3 regions of the Viridibacillus sp. FSL E2-0187 genome follow, and region 3 is predicted to be linked to each of the others. Evidence: a T-box and tRNA genes for the amino acid it is inferred to sense, from the RefSeq annotation. Region 3 holds a T-box; the other regions hold tRNA genes.

Region 1 (6,340 bases), on a different contig from region 3:
TGGATGATTTGATAAGATATAAAAGTTGCTGACAAACAAGCAACTACGACAATTTCGAAACAACGATTTGAAAATAACTCAAAAAAGTTGTTGACAACGAAATGTTATTACGATATAATGTTAAATGTCGCTAATGAAGTGGCGAACATAATGAACCTTGAAAACTGAACATGCAAGACGTTAATCAATAAATGTTTTGGACATCAACTTGTTGGTGGATCAAAACAAAAATAGATATCATCTTCGGATGATACGCTAGCAAAGCTAATGAGCTTTCAAACTACTTTTATGGAGAGTTTGATCCTGGCTCAGGACGAACGCTGGCGGCGTGCCTAATACATGCAAGTCGAGCGAATGATGAAGAAGCTTGCTTCTTCTGATTTAGCGGCGGACGGGTGAGTAACACGTGGGCAACCTACCTAGTAGATTGGGATAACTCCGGGAAACCGGGGCTAATACCGAATAATCCATTTTGTCACATGGCAAAATGCTGAAAGGCGGTTTCGGCTGTCACTACTAGATGGGCCCGCGGTGCATTAGCTAGTTGGTGGGGTAATGGCCTACCAAGGCAACGATGCATAGCCGACCTGAGAGGGTGATCGGCCACATTGGGACTGAGACACGGCCCAAACTCCTACGGGAGGCAGCAGTAGGGAATCTTCCACAATGGACGAAAGTCTGATGGAGCAACGCCGCGTGAGTGATGAAGGTTTTCGGATCGTAAAACTCTGTTGTAAGGGAAGAACAAGTACGTTAGTAACTGAACGTACCTTGACGGTACCTTATTAGAAAGCCACGGCTAACTACGTGCCAGCAGCCGCGGTAATACGTAGGTGGCAAGCGTTGTCCGGATTTATTGGGCGTAAAGCGCGCGCAGGTGGTTTCTTAAGTCTGATGTGAAAGCCCACGGCTCAACCGTGGAGGGTCATTGGAAACTGGGAGACTTGAGTGCAGAAGAGGAAAGTGGAATTCCAAGTGTAGCGGTGAAATGCGTAGAGATTTGGAGGAACACCAGTGGCGAAGGCGACTTTCTGGTCTGTAACTGACACTGAGGCGCGAAAGCGTGGGGAGCAAACAGGATTAGATACCCTGGTAGTCCACGCCGTAAACGATGAGTGCTAAGTGTTAGGGGGTTTCCGCCCCTTAGTGCTGCAGCTAACGCATTAAGCACTCCGCCTGGGGAGTACGGCCGCAAGGTTGAAACTCAAAGGAATTGACGGGGGCCCGCACAAGCGGTGGAGCATGTGGTTTAATTCGAAGCAACGCGAAGAACCTTACCAGGTCTTGACATCCCAATGACCGCTCTAGAGATAGAGTTTTCCCTTCGGGGACATTGGTGACAGGTGGTGCATGGTTGTCGTCAGCTCGTGTCGTGAGATGTTGGGTTAAGTCCCGCAACGAGCGCAACCCTTGATCTTAGTTGCCATCATTTAGTTGGGCACTCTAAGGTGACTGCCGGTGACAAACCGGAGGAAGGTGGGGATGACGTCAAATCATCATGCCCCTTATGACCTGGGCTACACACGTGCTACAATGGACGATACAAAGAGTCGCTAACTCGCGAGGGTATGCTAATCTCATAAAATCGTTCTCAGTTCGGATTGTAGGCTGCAACTCGCCTACATGAAGCCGGAATCGCTAGTAATCGTGGATCAGCATGCCACGGTGAATACGTTCCCGGGCCTTGTACACACCGCCCGTCACACCACGAGAGTTTGTAACACCCGAAGTCGGTGAGGTAACCTTTATGGGGCCAGCCGCCGAAGGTGGGATAGATGATTGGGGTGAAGTCGTAACAAGGTAGCCGTATCGGAAGGTGCGGCTGGATCACCTCCTTTCTAAGGATAATTACGGAAACAGATCTTGGATCTGTCGATTAACGTCTTGCGTTCAGTTTTGAAGGCTCATTGTAAAATGATCTTCAAAACCTTGTTCTTTGAAAACTGGATAAAACGACATTGAAGCAAATTAAGTAACACATTTTTTATTATTAAGTTTTTTAGGCTTAATAACTAACTTTTAGGTTAAGTTATTAAGGGCGCATGGCGGATGCCTTGGCACTAGGAGCCGAAGAAGGACGGCACTAACACCGATATGCTTCGGGGAGCTGTAAGTGAGCTTTGATCCGGAGATTTCCGAATGGGGGAACCCACTGTTCGTAATGGAGCAGTATCTTGACGTGAATACATAGCGTCTTGATGGCAGACCCAGGGAACTGAAACATCTAAGTACCTGGAGGAAGAGAAAGAAAAATCGATTCCCTGAGTAGCGGCGAGCGAAACGGGAATAGCCCAAACCAAGAGGCTTGCCTCTTGGGGTTGTAGGACACTCTATATGGAGTTACAAAGGAATGAGTTAAACGAAGCGGTCTGGAAAGGCCCGCCAGAGCAGGTAACAGCCCTGTAGTTGAAAGTTCATTCTCTCTTGAGTGTATCCTGAGTACGGCGGAACACGTGAAATTCCGTCGGAATCTGGGAGGACCATCTCCCAAGGCTAAATACTACCTAGTGACCGATAGTGAACCAGTACCGTGAGGGAAAGGTGAAAAGCACCCCGGAAGGGGAGTGAAATAGATCCTGAAACCATGTGCCTACAAGTAGTTAGAGCCCGTTAATGGGTGATAGCGTGCCTTTTGTAGAATGAACCGGCGAGTTACGATTACATGCGAGGTTAAGTTTTAGAAGACGGAGCCGTAGCGAAAGCGAGTCTGAATAGGGCGAATGAGTATGTGGTTGTAGACCCGAAACCAGGTGATCTACCCATGTCCAGGGTGAAGGTAAGGTAACACTTACTGGAGGCCCGAACCCACGTACGTTGAAAAGTGCGGGGATGAGGTGTGGGTAGCGGAGAAATTCCAATCGAACCTGGAGATAGCTGGTTCTCTCCGAAATAGCTTTAGGGCTAGCCTCGTGATAGAGAATCCTGGAGGTAGAGCACTGTTTGAACTAGGGGTCCATCCCGGATTACCGAATTCAGACAAACTCCGAATGCCAGTGATTTATGCACGGGAGTCAGACTGCGAGTGATAAGATCCGTAGTCAAAAGGGAAACAGCCCAGACCACCAGCTAAGGTCCCAAAGTAATTGTTAAGTGGAAAAGGATGTGACGTTGCTTAGACAACCAGGATGTTGGCTCAGAAGCAGCCATCATTTAAAGAGTGCGTAATAGCTCACTGGTCGAGTGACGCTGCGCCGAAAATGTATCGGGGCTAAACAATTCACCGAAGCTGTGGATGGACATCTTAGATGTCCGTGGTAGGAGAGCGTTCTAAGTGCTGTGAAGTCAGACCGGAAGGACTGGTGGAGCGCTTAGAAGTGAGAATGCCGGTATGAGTAGCGAAAGACGGGTGAGAATCCCGTCCACCGAATGACTAAGGTTTCCTGAGGAAGGCTCGTCCGCTCAGGGTTAGTCGGGACCTAAGCCGAGGCCGATAGGCGTAGGCGATGGACAACAGGTTGATATTCCTGTACCACCTATTTACCATTTGAGCAATGGGGGGACGCAGTAGGATAGGGTAAGCATGCTGTTGGTTATGCATGTTCAAGCAGTGAGGCGTGAAATGAGGCAAATCCCATTTCTATAACGTTGAGCTGTGATGACGAGGACGTATGTCCGGAGTTCCTGATTTCACACTGCCAAGAAAAGCCTCTAGCGAGGTAAAAGGTGCCCGTACCGCAAACCGACACAGGTAGTCGAGGAGAGAATCCTAAGGTGTGCGAGAGAACTCTCGTTAAGGAACTCGGCAAAATGACCCCGTAACTTCGGGAGAAGGGGTGCTCTAGTAGGGTGAAAGCCCGAGAGAGCCGCAGTGAATAGGCCCAGGCGACTGTTTAGCAAAAACACAGGTCTCTGCAAAACCGTAAGGTGACGTATAGGGGCTGACGCCTGCCCGGTGCTGGAAGGTTAAGAGGAGTGCTTAGCGCAAGCGAAGGTGCGAATTGAAGCCCCAGTAAACGGCGGCCGTAACTATAACGGTCCTAAGGTAGCGAAATTCCTTGTCGGGTAAGTTCCGACCCGCACGAAAGGCGTAACGATCTGGGCACTGTCTCAACGAGAGACTCGGTGAAATTATAGTACCTGTGAAGATGCAGGTTACCCGCGACAGGACGGAAAGACCCCGTGGAGCTTTACTGTAGCCTGATATTGAATTTTGATACATCTTGTACAGGATAGGTAGGAGCCAGAGATTCCGGAGCGCCAGCTTCGGAGGAGGCGTTGGTGGGATACTACCCTAGATGTATTGAACTTCTAACCCATGCCCCTTAGCGGGGTAGGAGACAGTGTCAGGCGGGCAGTTTGACTGGGGCGGTCGCCTCCTAAAGAGTAACGGAGGCGCCCAAAGGTTCCCTCAGAATGGTTGGAAATCATTCGTAGAGTGTAAAGGCATAAGGGAGCTTGACTGCGAGACCTACAAGTCGAGCAGGGTCGAAAGACGGGCTTAGTGATCCGGTGGTTCCGCATGGAAGGGCCATCGCTCAACGGATAAAAGCTACCCCGGGGATAACAGGCTTATCTCCCCCAAGAGTCCACATCGACGGGGAGGTTTGGCACCTCGATGTCGGCTCATCGCATCCTGGGGCTGTAGTCGGTCCCAAGGGTTGGGCTGTTCGCCCATTAAAGCGGTACGCGAGCTGGGTTCAGAACGTCGTGAGACAGTTCGGTCCCTATCCGTCGTGGGCGTAGGAAATTTGAGAGGAGCTGTCCTTAGTACGAGAGGACCGGGATGGACACACCGCTGGTGTACCAGTTGTTCTGCCAAGGGCATCGCTGGGTAGCTATGTGTGGACGGGATAAGTGCTGAAAGCATCTAAGCATGAAGCCCCCCTCAAGATGAGATTTCCCATTACGCAAGTAAGTAAGATCCCTCAAAGACGATGAGGTAGATAGGTTCGAGGTGGAAGTGTGGCGACATACGGAGCTGACGAATACTAATAGATCGAGGACTTAACCAAATTTTACTTAACTAACTTCAATGTAATTTATCCAGTTTTGAGAGAACAAGAAAAACTTTTTAAAAAAGTTAAAAAAACACTTGCTTTTAAAGAAGCGAAGTGATATAATAATTCTTGTCTTAAAAATAGTCTAGTGACGATAGCAAAGAGGTCACACCCGTTCCCATGCCGAACACGGAAGTTAAGCTCTTTAGCGCCGATGGTAGTTGGGGGTTTCCCCCTGTGAGAGTAGGACGTTGCTAGGCGAACAATATGGAGGATTAGCTCAGCTGGGAGAGCACCTGCCTTACAAGCAGGGGGTCGGCGGTTCGATCCCGTCATCCTCCACCATTTTTAATAAACATTGCCGGTGTAGCTCAGTTGGTAGAGCAACTGACTTGTAATCAGTAGGTCGAGGGTTCGACTCCTTTCGCCGGCACCATTCATTTCATATGAGCCATTAGCTCAGTTGGTAGAGCATCTGACTTTTAATCAGAGGGTCGTAGGTTCGAATCCTACATGGCTCACCATTTTAAAAAAACATTATATGCGGGTGTGGCGGAACTGGCAGACGCACTAGACTTAGGATCTAGCGCCGCAAGGCGTGGGGGTTCGACTCCCTTCACCCGCACCATAATTTTTAAGTTTATCAGCATATTGCGGAAGTAGTTCAGTGGTAGAACACCACCTTGCCAAGGTGGGGGTCGCGAGTTCGAACCTCGTCTTCCGCTCCAAAATATGCCGGGGTGGCGGAACTGGCAGACGCACAGGACTTAAAATCCTGCGGTAGGTGACTACCGTACCGGTTCGATTCCGGTCCTCGGCACCATTTCTTTTAATTTAATACAAGTGATAATATATGCGCCCGTAGCTCAATTGGATAGAGCGTCTGACTACGGATCAGAAGGTTGTGGATTCGACTTCTGCCGGGCGCGCCATTAACGGGAAGTAGCTCAGCTTGGTAGAGCACTTGGTTTGGGACCAAGGGGTCGCAGGTTCGAATCCTGTCTTCCCGACCATTATTACTTATACCCACACGGGGCCTTAGCTCAGCTGGGAGAGCGCCTGCCTTGCACGCAGGAGGTCAGCGGTTCGATCCCGCTAGGCTCCACCATATATATCTTATGAACCTTGAAAACTGAACATGCAAGACGTTAATCAATAAATGTTTTTGAACATCAACTCTGTTGGTGGATCAAAACAAAAATAGATATCATCTTTGGATGATACGCTAGCAAAGCTAATGAGCTTTCAAACTACTTTTATGGAGAGTTTGATCCTGGCTCAGGACGAACGCTGGCGGCGTGCCTAATACATGCAAGTCGAGCGAATGATGAAGAAGCTTGCTTCTTCTGATTTAGCGGCGGACGGGTGAGTAACACGTGGGCAACCTACCTAGTAGATTGGGA
Region 2 (6,340 bases), on a different contig from region 3:
TTTGTACTGATAATTTATCAGAAAAATTTTCATGTTGAATAGTTACTTTATGTTCCCCAATTGTTTGCTTACGTAAATCCACGAATACAGTATAATCACTCACTGCTTTCGTTTGTAGGACGATAGCCATCGGACCCTTGATCGTAACATCTACGGTTTTTGGAACTCCTGTAACGATTAAACTCTCATCATCATAGTAAACCTGTACGGGTACATTATGAAGCACGTCTGCTTGTGTCCCTGATGAGAAACCATTGGAATTATCTTTTTCTTTTGGCTGAACCGTAAAGAATAGGAGCATGGCTAATGTCAGGGCTGTAATTCTTAAAAACCATGGGCTTTCAATCCATTTATCCATCATTTTTTATTCCCCCTCCAGCTCCACTTAGAGGTATTTGTTGCTTCTTGCTCGGGGCCAAACCACGCTTTACGTAAACGTGCTTCAAATTCTTCAATTGAAAGGTCACGGTGTAAATCTCCATTCACCGTTAAACTAATTGCTCCCGTTTCTTCTGATACAATAATTGTTATGGCATCAGTCACTTCACTGATACCAATAGCGGCTCTATGACGTGTACCTAATTCTTTCGAGATAAATGGACTTTCTGATAATGGTAAATAACAAGCTGCAGCCGCAATCCTGTTCTTTTGAACGATTACCGCTCCATCATGTAATGGTGTATTAGGTATGAAGATATTAATCAGTAATTCAGACGAGATTTCAGAGAACATCGGAATCCCTGTTTCTATATAATCATTCAACCCTGTTTCGCGTTCGATTGAAACAAGCGCTCCAATACGTCGCTTCGCCATATAACTAACGGATTTTGACATCGCGCTTACTAAGCGTGTACGCTCTTCATCTTCTTGTAAATTACTACGTGCAAATAGCTTACCACGGCCAAGCTGTTCAAGTGCTCGACGTAACTCTGGTTGGAATATGATAATAATAGCGAGGAAACCAAAATTGATAACCTGTTCCATCATCCATCCCAGTGTATTAAGGCCAGCATATACAGTAATTATACGAATAATAATGATGACGAATATTCCCTTTAATAATTGGACAGCTTTTGTTCCTCTTATTAAAGTTAAAATTTTATAAATAACAAACCATACTAAAAGAATGTCCAGAATGTTCATCAACATTCTAATCCATACATTGTCGGTAAATTGTGAAATTTCATTAATAAAAGACATGTGGATCCCCCACTTTTCTAGCGAGTGCATATGTGTTCAGTATAGCACAACTCTTACTTTACTTGCTGAGATGAAACAGAAAAGTCTACCTCAAACAGTAGACTTTTTCATTTGTTCTATTCGTTTTTGCCTAAAAATGAAAGTATTTCTTTTCCACCATTTTTAATTTTATACCAAAGCCATTCAAATGCTTGATTAATCTCATCTATTTGACCTGTGACATTTGCTGTTGAAGCCATATATTGACCATTAATTACAGTGATATTACCATCTACCGAACCTTCTACAAGGATATCTCCATTCTTGACTACGATATCACCTGTCACAGTCTTCCCTTCAGGTACGATGACTGTTTGCCCCTCTACAACTAAGTTTGGCTGTTTGGTCACAGAAAATTCCTTATTATCATTAAAGCCTGTAAGAAGTGAGGCGCTCATTAAAATACAAAACATTGCTGCTGCAACGAATATAGGATGACGACGTAGCCATCTTTGGACACCGGCTCCTGATCTTCCTTTAGGTAGACGAATCATAACGTTTTGCTTGAAATCCAGAGGTACTGAAACGACGGCAGCACTTTTGACAAAGGCAATTGTGCTATTTAGCTCCTGCATATGTTGTCGACAGTTATCACAGCTTTGCAAATGTGCTTTTAGCTCGATTTCATGTTCACGACTAATATCACCATCTAAATATTCATGCATGTATTCACCAATATGTTTTGGACACGCATTCATAGTGAAATCCCTCCTACAGATTGCCTAATTGCTTTCTCAGAGCTTCACGCCCTCTGTGAATTCGAGTTTTGACTGTCCCAAGTGGCATATCCAAAATCTCGCTAATCTCCTGCAATGGCAATTCCTCTATATACTTTAAGACAATGACTGTTCGATATTTGTCTGGCAACTGGCTAATTTCATATTGAATTCGCTCCTGCAGCTCCATTCTTTCTACTTCTTCCTCAGGTAGCCTATCTGAGGAGGAAATTTGAGAATACATATCTAGACCGTCCGTTCCAGCAACTTGCGCATCTAAGTAATAGTCCGGTTTCTTCTTCCTTATACGGTCTATACATAAATTCGTCGCTATACGGTACAGCCAAGTCGAAAATTTTCGATTCAAATCAAAAGTGTGAAGATTAATATACGCACGAACAAATGCCTCCTGCGCTATATCTTCCGCTTCATGTCGATTGCCAAGCATGCGATAACAAACTTGGTACAGCTTTTGCTGGTAGAGGCTCACAATATCAGAATACGCACTTTGATCGCCTTTCAGCACTTGTTTTATTCTCTTGTTGATTAATGCGTCCATCGTGATTTCCCTCCGCCCATGCGGCTGCTATTCTATATACGAGTCGCTTATAGTGTAAGTTTCATTTTTTCGAAAGTTTTTTTATAACTACAAAAAACCTTCCTTCCATAATTATAACAAATATGTAAGTAAAAATGATCCAAATTCATAATAAACTCTTCTATTCAAGACTTAATTACTTATCAATAAGTTCCCATTTTTCAAAAACCCTACACTTTTCGGCAATTATAAAAGGACGGGTATTCCCGTCCCTTTACATTACATTAATTTTTCGCCTAATAACGATCCCATTAAAGCAACTGCTACATCTGCTGTTTTGTTTCTCTCATCTAGGATTGGATTTACTTCTACAAATTCAGCGGAGGTAATCATTTCTGATTCATATAACATCTCCATCGCTAAATGGCTCTCACGATATGTAATACCGCCTAGAACAGGTGTCCCAACACCCGGCGTATAAAGCGGATCGATTCCATCTAGATCCAATGACAAATGCAATCCATCAACACATTTTCCTCTTAAGTAAATAATTGCATCTTGAATAACTTTAGTCATCCCCACTCTGTCAATTTCATGCATCGTGTACACTTTGATACCTTTTTCTTTTATTAATTCACGTTCACCTGGATCCACCGAGCGAGCACCAATAATAACTATATTTTCAGGTTTCACTTTTGGAGCATAGTCACGAATGTTTACAAGTTTTTCATGGCCGAGCCCAATACTTACAGCTAGTGGCATACCATGAATATTACCCGATGGTGAAGTATCACCTGTATTCAAATCGGCATGCGCGTCATACCAAATAACTCCTAGGTTCTCATAATGATCTGATAGTCCTGCAAGTGTACCTATTGCAATACTATGGTCCCCACCTAGTACAAGTGGAAAGTGATTTTGTGAAACGACATCATGTACTTTATTCGCAAGATTTGTACTGGCTTCAGTTACAGCTGATAAATTTCGTAAATTTGTATCGGCTGATACTTCACGCTCAGATACCCCAATCTGAATATCCCCCTCATCTATCACTTCATAACCCATTGCTTCTAATCTTTCTACAGCGCCCGCATATCGGATTGCACTTGGCCCCATATCAACCCCACGACGTGTTTGACCAAGATCCATTGGTACACCTATTAATGAAATATTTAATTTATGCATTATTTTATTCCCCCTTTGTGAATTACCTATATTGTAAATGCTACAATCATGTTGGCTCAACCCCACAAAATTCTGAATATTTATACAAAAAATCAAACACTTAAATATAGAACCACTTTGTAACTAAAGTAGATAATGCACTATCCTTTAAATTGAATTTATCAGTAGTTGTACAAAGTTACGCACTCTACTAAAAATGCTCCTTAGAGAGTATAGGGGGTATCCCTTATTTTTTATACTATTAACTACAAAAAACCTCTTTCTACAAAGTGTAGAAAGAGGTTGAAATTTTATATGAAAGTGAGCCATGTAGGATTCGAACCTACGACCCTCTGATTAAAAGTCAGATGCTCTACCAACTGAGCTAATGGCTCATAAAATTAAAAATGGCTGGGGTACCTGGATTCGAACCAGGGCATGACGGAATCAAAATCCGTTGCCTTACCGCTTGGCTATACCCCAACAATGAATAATGAATGTTTTATATAAAAAATGGTGGAGGGGGACGGATTCGAACCGCCGAACCCGAAGGAGCGGATTTACAGTCCGCCGCGTTTAGCCTCTTCGCTACCCCTCCGACAAAAAAATATGGTGGAGGATGACGGGATCGAACCGCCGACCCCCTGCTTGTAAGGCAGGTGCTCTCCCAGCTGAGCTAATCCTCCATGGATATCTAAAATAATTTTTAAAAATGGTGACCCCTACGGGATTCGAACCCGTGTTACCGCCGTGAAAGGGCGGTGTCTTAACCGCTTGACCAAGGGGCCATTAATGCTGTACTGCTTAAAACAGGACAAGAATTATATTAACATCCTTTAAATAAAAAAGCAATACTTTATTTAAAAAATATTAAAAATTTCATCTTACTAAACAAAATTCAATATATTTCTACTTCTTGATAAATAATAGAAAGCTTCCAACCGGGCTCGAACCGGTGACCTCTTCCTTACCATGGAAGCACTCTACCTGCTGAGCTATGGAAGCATAGACAAAAAAATGGCTCCGAAGGTAGGACTCGAACCTACGACCGATCGGTTAACAGCCGATTGCTCTACCACTGAGCTACTTCGGAACAATAATATTATCGCTTCTTTAGATGTTACTTTTGTGGAACACAAATATTATTATAACAGCATATTAAAACATTTCAAGCTATTTAAGGAAAAAAGTTTTAATTTTTTTGCACTTAAATATACCTATATTTTATTACAGTAACTCTAACTATCATAAAAGCCCTATTTAAGCGTTTTAAAGCGTTTTAATCAGAATCTAATGTAAGACTACCAACATATATCAATTATGCTCCTAAAGGCTATTACAATGAAAATCTCATAACCATTGATGGACTATTTTCAATTAGAATTCTTATGCCTTTATACACAAATTCCACTTTCCTTTAAAATTCCAGTGCAACTATTTTTCCAACATTAACTGCTAGAACTATTGAATAAGTTATATTTTTTTAATATACATCTATAATTGAGATAGTATACTTTTTGCATAACCTTTTCTAAGATACAGATATCAGTTGATCAAGAGCCAAATAAAATTATTTTGGAGTTATTTAAGTATGGCTTTACACCCAATATATTATGCAAAACAAAGAAGCTTACTATTCCCCCATTATAAATTGCAATAATTGGATGCAAATCTATTTCCGTTTTACACAACTCAAATGAGACTAATGACGATTAAGGAAATTTCATCGGTTCTTCAGTGAATTAATACTTGCCAAATAACTCCCCATATCGATTGTTATAACCTTTAAATACAATAGTCATAATATAACCCTTGATTTCCACATTTATTATAACTATTTTCTATATAAAAAAGCACAACTGATTAAATCAGCTGTGCTTTAATGTGCCTAGCAACGTCCTACTCTCACAGGGGGAAACCCCCAACTACCATCGGCGCTAAAGAGCTTAACTTCCGTGTTCGGCATGGGAACGGGTGTGACCTCTTTGCCATCATCACTAGACTATTTAGAGAACTTGTTCTCTCAAAACTGGATAAATTACATTGAAGTTAGTTAAGTAAAATTTGGTTAAGTCCTCGATCTATTAGTATTCGTCAGCTCCGTATGTCGCCACACTTCCACCTCGAACCTATCTACCTCATCGTCTTTGAGGGATCTTACTTACTTGCGTAATGGGAAATCTCATCTTGAGGGGGGCTTCATGCTTAGATGCTTTCAGCACTTATCCCGTCCACACATAGCTACCCAGCGATGCCCTTGGCAGAACAACTGGTACACCAGCGGTGTGTCCATCCCGGTCCTCTCGTACTAAGGACAGCTCCTCTCAAATTTCCTACGCCCACGACGGATAGGGACCGAACTGTCTCACGACGTTCTGAACCCAGCTCGCGTACCGCTTTAATGGGCGAACAGCCCAACCCTTGGGACCGACTACAGCCCCAGGATGCGATGAGCCGACATCGAGGTGCCAAACCTCCCCGTCGATGTGGACTCTTGGGGGAGATAAGCCTGTTATCCCCGGGGTAGCTTTTATCCGTTGAGCGATGGCCCTTCCATGCGGAACCACCGGATCACTAAGCCCGTCTTTCGACCCTGCTCGACTTGTAGGTCTCGCAGTCAAGCTCCCTTATGCCTTTACACTCTACGAATGATTTCCAACCATTCTGAGGGAACCTTTGGGCG
Region 3 (6,340 bases):
CTTTATGCGGAAGGTTTTGCCAAATTTCTTCTGTGATAAATGGCATAAATGGATGTAACAGGCGCATTGTATTATCTAAAACATATGCTAGTACAGAGCGCGTTGTTTTCTTCGCTGCTTCGTCTTCACCATATAATGGCAATTTCGCCATTTCGATGTACCAGTCACAGAAATCATCCCAGATGAAGTTGTATAATTGACGACCTACTTCACCAAATTCAAATTTCTCAGCTAAAGTTGTTACTTGTTCGATTGTTTCGTTCAGACGAGTTAGAATCCATTGATCTGCTACTGATTTTTTACCAGTTAAATCGATTTCATCATAAGTCATGCCTTCCATGTTCATCAAAGCAAAGCGCGAAGCATTCCAAATTTTGTTTGAGAAGTTCCAAACAGCTTCTACTTTTTCATTTGAGTAACGTAAATCTTGACCTGGAGAAGAACCAGTTGCTAAGAAGTAACGTAATGAGTCAGCGCCGTATTTTTCGATAACATCCATTGGATCAACGCCGTTACCTAGAGATTTAGACATTTTGCGCCCTTGCTCATCACGAACTAATCCGTGAATTAATACATCTTCAAATGGACGTGTTCCAGTAAATTCAATACCTTGGAAAATCATACGAGAAACCCAGAAGAATATAATATCATAACCAGTTACTAATGTATTAGTTGGGTAGTAACGTTTAAATTCTTCGTTTTCTTCATCTGGCCAGCCCATTGTTGAAAACGGCCATAATGCAGATGAGAACCAAGTATCTAATACATCCGTATCTTGATTCCAGTTTTCAGCATCAGCTGGAGCATCTGTACCTACGTAAATTTCGCCTGTTTCTTTATGGTACCAAGCTGGAATTCGGTGGCCCCACCAAAGTTGGCGAGAAATACACCAATCACGGATATTCTCCATCCAACGAGAATACGTATTTTCAAAACGTGCAGGTACAAAGTTTACTTTGCCTTCTTCATCTTTTTGAAGTTCTAATGATGCATCTGCAAGTGGTTGCATTTTAACGAACCATTGTGTTGAAAGATACGGCTCAACAACCGCACCAGAACGTTCTGAGTGCCCTACTGAGTGCATATGATCTTCGATTTTGAAGCAAACACCCATGTCTTGTAAGTCTTTAACAATTGCTTTACGGCATTCAAAGCGATCCATACCTTTATATTTTCCAGCATTATCATTCATTGAACCGTCTTCATTCATTACAAGAATACGTGGTAAGTCATGGCGGTTACCTACTTCAAAGTCATTCGGGTCATGAGCTGGTGTAATTTTCACAACACCCGTACCAAATTCCATTTCAACGTACTCATCTGCAATGATTGGAATTTCGCGACCTACGATTGGTAATGTCACTGTTTTACCGATTAGATGTTGGTAACGTTCATCTTTAGGGTGAACAGCGATTGCAGTATCACCTAGCATTGTTTCAGGGCGTGTAGTTGCAATTTCAATTGCTCCAGTTCCATCAGTTAATGGATATTTGAAGTGATAAAAAGCCCCTGGAATGTCTTTGTATATAACTTCGATATCTGATAACGCTGTTTTAGTTGCAGGATCCCAGTTAATGATATATTCACCGCGGTAAATTAATCCTTTTTCGTATAGTTTTACGAATACTTCTTTTACTGCATCAGAAAGTCCTGCATCTAATGTGAATCGTTCACGAGAATAATCTAGCGCTAGACCCATTTTCGACCATTGCTGACGAATATGACCTGCATACTCTTCTTTCCATTCCCATGTTTTTTCAACGAACTTTTCACGGCCTAAGTCATAACGAGTAATACCTTCTTCACGAAGTTTCGCTTCTACCTTTGCTTGTGTTGCAATACCCGCATGGTCCATACCTGGTAACCAAAGCGCATCGTATCCTTGCATACGTTTCATACGAATTAGGATATCTTGTAATGTTGTATCCCAAGCATGCCCTAAGTGTAGTTTACCTGTTACGTTTGGTGGTGGAATTACGATTGAATATGGCTCTTTGCCACTTTCAGGTTGTGCTTTAAAGAATTCTCCTTTTAGCCACCATTCATAACGTCCTTGTTCGATCGACTGTGGATCATATTTCGTTGGCATTGATGTCGTTTGTTGTTCTGTCAATTTGACGACCTCCTTTTTATGTTTTGTTAACAACGAAGTATTTTGTAGTTTTTTGCAAATAAAAAACTCCTATCGCCTAAAAAGGACGAAGGAGTTGAATTCGCGGTACCACCTTTATTTCAACACAAAAAAACGTGCTGACACTTCATTGTATAACGGCTTCTAACCGGCTTCTGCTAGCTTTATCAGGTTCACAGAAACTGCTCCAGGGCGACCTTCAAATGTGTGTAAGCGGAAACTCGCACCTAACGTTTCCTCTCTTTGGCAAACACAAGACATTCTACTCTTCCCTATCTATGCATCTATATTAAGATGACCTTATTGTATCGGAAAAAAGATGCATTTTCAAGTTTTTTAGAAAGGAGGACCACATTTCATGTCACGTCGAAAATATAACCCTTATTTTCTACCACCTTGGCTACGGAAAACAAGATTTTACTGTAGAAGTATTATCGTTCCTATTTGTTGCTTCCAAGGTATTCGTGTTATCATCGTCCCAACAACATGGGACATTATTTTACTTCTGGTATTAGCCTTATTGTGGTACTTATTGTTTACGGATTTCCTTTAAGTTATACGTTTTAATTGTATATGCTTCTTCTAAATCCCATAAGAACGCATCAGATTCTGGTTCCTCTTGAGCACTTGCCTCGGCAGTAGTAGTAGTTGAACTTTCTACTACTTCTGCTTCTAATTGTGCAGTAGCAACTTGCGGCTCCTCATAATTACATGTCGCCTGCCAGCTAAAATGACAACTACCATCATCTTGGAATGTTGTCGTAATATAGTCTACTTTTATTTCTACAGGAACGTCTTTATTCACTCGATCTCGCGGCAAATTTACATGTAACGGCACAGCATATTCAAAATAACCCGATTCTCCTTGCATGTCTAAATCCTCTATTGTTGTCCAAGTTGAAGTCCCATGATGTGGTGTTTCTCCTTCTGCAAATGCTACATTAGCAGAAATATGATAAATACCTGTTAAAAATACTGATTCACCTGACTCTTCTTGTGTCCAACGAGGTGTAATTTTCACATTCGACGTATCTTGCGGTTTACCAAAACTTTCAGGAAAGTTAAATCCTTCTGCGATTTCCCAGGAAATATGTTGCATAGCTTGACCTCCTTCATATATCTAATAGAATATATGCTTGATAGTATTGTGATTATGCATTGTGTTATGTCCATAGATTAATCGATTGTAGTTATTCGTTTGTTGGTCAGGTCCATTAGATTCATTGATGCTCTAAGATAAAGATTAACTATATTACGTACAGTATCAATGTATTTACATGCATAAAAAAAGGCCTTCTCGTAATAGAGAAAGCCTTTTTCCTATATTAGCGTGCAAGTTGTTTAAATACTTTTTGGAAAGCTTGAACTGTCTTTGCAATATGTTCTTCAGTGTGCTCTGTAGAAACAAATACACCTTCAAATTGTGACGGCGGCAAGAAGATTCCTTCATTCGCCATTAAACCGTAGTATTCAGCAAACAATTGTAAATCAGAAGTTTTAGCTGTTTCAAAGTTAATAACATTCTCATTAGTTAAGAAATAGCCAATCATTGAACCTGCTCGATTTACTGTGTGAGGGATATTATACATTTCTGCAGCTTCTCGGAAACCTGTTTCTAATTGATCACCTAGTTTTGTGAAGTAATCATATGTTTCAGGTTTTAAATGACTAATTGTTGCTAAACCAGCAGACATTGCAAGTGGGTTACCTGATAATGTACCCGCTTGATAGATTGGACCTGCTGGAGCAATTTTCTCCATAATCTCACGCTTACCACCGAATGCACCTACAGGTAGTCCACCACCGATTACTTTACCAAGACAAGTTAAATCTGGTGTTACACCGTAGTGACCTTGAGCACTATGATACCCTACACGGAAACCAGTCATTACTTCATCAAAGATTAATAGGGAGCCAGCATTAGTTGTTAGTTCACGTAATCCTTCAAGGAATCCTGGTAACGGAGGAACTACACCCATATTACCGCAAACCGGTTCAACGATTACTGCAGCAATTTCTTCACCGAATTTTTCGAAGACAAGGTTAGCTGATTCTAAATCATTATACGGAACAGTTAATGTGTTTTGAGCAATGCCCATTGGTACTCCAGGACTGTCTGGTAAACCAAGTGTTGCTACACCTGAGCCAGCTTTAATCAATAAACTATCTCCATGTCCATGATAGCTACCTTCGAACTTCAAAATTTTATCTCTTCCTGTAAAGCCACGTGCAGCACGGATTGCACTCATTGTTGCTTCCGTACCAGAAGAAACCATACGAATCATTTCGATTGAAGGAATACGATCTATCACTACTTTTGCTAGTTCATTTTCTACTAGTGAAGAAGCACCGAAGCTTGTTCCTGTTTCAGCTACTTTTTGAATTGCAGCTACAACATCAGGATGCGTGTGACCAATAATTAGTGGACCCCATGATAATACATAGTCAATATAATCATTACCATCGATATCCGTAATGATTGCCCCTTTACCACTAGCCATGAAAATCGGGTCCATATCAACTGCTTTAAATGCACGAACTGGACTGTTTACGCCACCTGGCATTAAGTTTACCGCTTCTTTAAAAGCTTGTTTTGATTTTTCATATGAACGTGTCATGAATTATTTTCCCTCCATCCAACGAACTGCATCTTTTGCGTGATAAGTAATGATTAAGTCTGCTCCTGCGCGTTTCATACCTAGTAGTGTTTCTAAAACCGTTTGTTTCTCGTCAATCCAACCATTAATAGATGCCGCTTTGACCATCGCATATTCTCCACTTACATTGTAAGCAACAACAGGTAAATCGTAGTTATTACGTACATCGCGTACAATATCTAAGTAAGCCAATGCTGGTTTAACGATTAAGAAATCTGCTCCTTCTTCTACGTCTGAAGTAGCTTCACGCATTGCTTCCATACGATTTGCAGGATCCATTTGATATGTTTTACGATCACCAAATTTAGGTGCGCCATCTGCCGCATCACGGAATGGTCCGTAATATGCTGAAGCGTATTTCACTGCATAAGACATGATTGGAACATCTTCAAATCCAGCATCATCCAAGCCTTTACGAATCGCTGCTACAAAACCGTCCATCATATTAGATGGGGCAATAATATCTGCTCCCGCTTCTGCTTGTGAAACTGCTGTTTTTGCTAATAAATCTAGTGAAGGATCATTTAAAATTTGTTCTTTGTCATTCACAACCCCACAATGACCATGAGAAGTAAATTCACATAGACATGTGTCTGCTATAACCACGATTTCTGGGTAATTCTTTTTCACAAAACGAGTTGCTTCTTGAACAATACCGTGATTATGGAAAGCTTGAGTACCTACTTCGTCTTTTTCTGCAGGCAAGCCAAAAAGAATAACTGAAGGTATACCTAGTGATACTACTTCATCCATTTCCTCAGCTAACCGATCAATTGAAAATTGGAAAACGCCTGGCATCGAAGATACTTCATTTTTTATATTTTCGCCATCCATGACGAAAATAGGATAGATGAAATCTTCTTTATGCAAATATGTTTCTTTTACCATTGAACGCATTGTAGCGGATTGACGTAAACGTCTATGTCTTTTAAATGTTAAATCTTTCATTTTAGATGTTCCTTTCTATTAGCTAACTCTTGAATCAGTGCTTTCATTGTATAGGTGGGTGGCATTATATCAACTTTAGCTCCCGCTTTAATTAGCGCTCGCTCTGTGATATGTCCTATGGAAAGAACCTTAAATGAATGCCAACCGATTACCTTTGCTACATGCTCAGAAAAAACCTCTACTGCTGATGGACTTGCAAAGGCAATACTTACATTTGTCGATTCTTTTAACAGTGTTAGCAGTTCTGTAGTATGTTCCGTCGTTTGAACCGTTTCATAAACAGTCCATTCATCGACATGACAAGATAAACCTTTTACTATAGTATCCTTTGCCATCGAGCCCTTAAAAAATTGACAGGATACATTATCCCCCGCAATTGTAGGGAACTCTTGTACAAATACATCTGCACTGAACGTTGAAGGCATAAAATTAATCTCAAAACCTATGTCCTCAAGAGCTTCGGCTGTTTTTATACCAACAGCAGCCACCTTACATGACCAATCAGATACCTGGAAATGAAAACGCTGTATTTTGCTTTTAAAAGCAAGGACCGCATTTTGACTAGTGAAAATAAGCCAATCATACAGCTTACTTTTTTCAAGTT

Evidence for each region. A T-box is a leader RNA that pairs with one kind of tRNA and senses whether it is charged. The one in region 3 lies ahead of MHH85_RS03490 (valine--tRNA ligase), so its partner is inferred to be a tRNA-Val.
Region 1: it has a tRNA-Val gene. The T-box ahead of MHH85_RS03490 (valine--tRNA ligase) is inferred to sense a tRNA for this amino acid. The anticodon was not compared.
Region 2: it has a tRNA-Val gene. The T-box ahead of MHH85_RS03490 (valine--tRNA ligase) is inferred to sense a tRNA for this amino acid. The anticodon was not compared.

What each region holds. Positions count from the first base shown of each region.
Region 1 is NZ_JBBOVG010000002.1:290,631-296,970, forward strand. Features, by position in the region: rRNA gene MHH85_RS20560 (16S ribosomal RNA) at 286-1,838, shown strand; rRNA gene MHH85_RS20565 (23S ribosomal RNA) at 2,023-4,952, shown strand; rRNA gene rrf (5S ribosomal RNA) at 5,082-5,197, shown strand; tRNA gene MHH85_RS20575 (tRNA-Val) at 5,207-5,282, shown strand; tRNA gene MHH85_RS20580 (tRNA-Thr) at 5,298-5,373, shown strand; tRNA gene MHH85_RS20585 (tRNA-Lys) at 5,386-5,461, shown strand; tRNA gene MHH85_RS20590 (tRNA-Leu) at 5,481-5,565, shown strand; tRNA gene MHH85_RS20595 (tRNA-Gly) at 5,591-5,665, shown strand; tRNA gene MHH85_RS20600 (tRNA-Leu) at 5,672-5,760, shown strand; tRNA gene MHH85_RS20605 (tRNA-Arg) at 5,793-5,869, shown strand; tRNA gene MHH85_RS20610 (tRNA-Pro) at 5,874-5,950, shown strand; tRNA gene MHH85_RS20615 (tRNA-Ala) at 5,970-6,045, shown strand; rRNA gene MHH85_RS20620 (16S ribosomal RNA) at 6,193-6,340, shown strand, end outside.
Region 2 is NZ_JBBOVG010000002.1:301,044-307,383, reverse strand. Features, by position in the region: gene MHH85_RS20700 (CdaR family protein) at 1-361, opposite strand, end outside; gene cdaA (diadenylate cyclase CdaA) at 358-1,200, opposite strand; gene MHH85_RS20690 (anti-sigma factor family protein) at 1,317-1,937, opposite strand; gene sigW (RNA polymerase sigma factor SigW) at 1,951-2,514, opposite strand; gene rocF (arginase) at 2,773-3,678, opposite strand; tRNA gene MHH85_RS20675 (tRNA-Lys) at 3,980-4,052, opposite strand; tRNA gene MHH85_RS20670 (tRNA-Gln) at 4,066-4,140, opposite strand; tRNA gene MHH85_RS20665 (tRNA-Tyr) at 4,172-4,255, opposite strand; tRNA gene MHH85_RS20660 (tRNA-Val) at 4,268-4,343, opposite strand; tRNA gene MHH85_RS20655 (tRNA-Glu) at 4,371-4,445, opposite strand; tRNA gene MHH85_RS20650 (tRNA-Thr) at 4,590-4,662, opposite strand; tRNA gene MHH85_RS20645 (tRNA-Asn) at 4,676-4,750, opposite strand; rRNA gene rrf (5S ribosomal RNA) at 5,544-5,659, opposite strand; rRNA gene MHH85_RS20635 (23S ribosomal RNA) at 5,722-6,340, opposite strand, start outside.
Region 3 is NZ_JBBOVG010000001.1:733,235-739,574, reverse strand. Features, by position in the region: gene MHH85_RS03490 (valine--tRNA ligase) at 1-2,089, opposite strand, end outside; T-box leader at 2,192-2,419, opposite strand; gene MHH85_RS03485 (hypothetical protein) at 2,490-2,684, shown strand; gene MHH85_RS03480 (hypothetical protein) at 2,661-3,230, opposite strand; gene hemL (glutamate-1-semialdehyde 2,1-aminomutase) at 3,457-4,749, opposite strand; gene hemB (porphobilinogen synthase) at 4,753-5,736, opposite strand; gene MHH85_RS03465 (uroporphyrinogen-III synthase) at 5,733-6,340, opposite strand, start outside.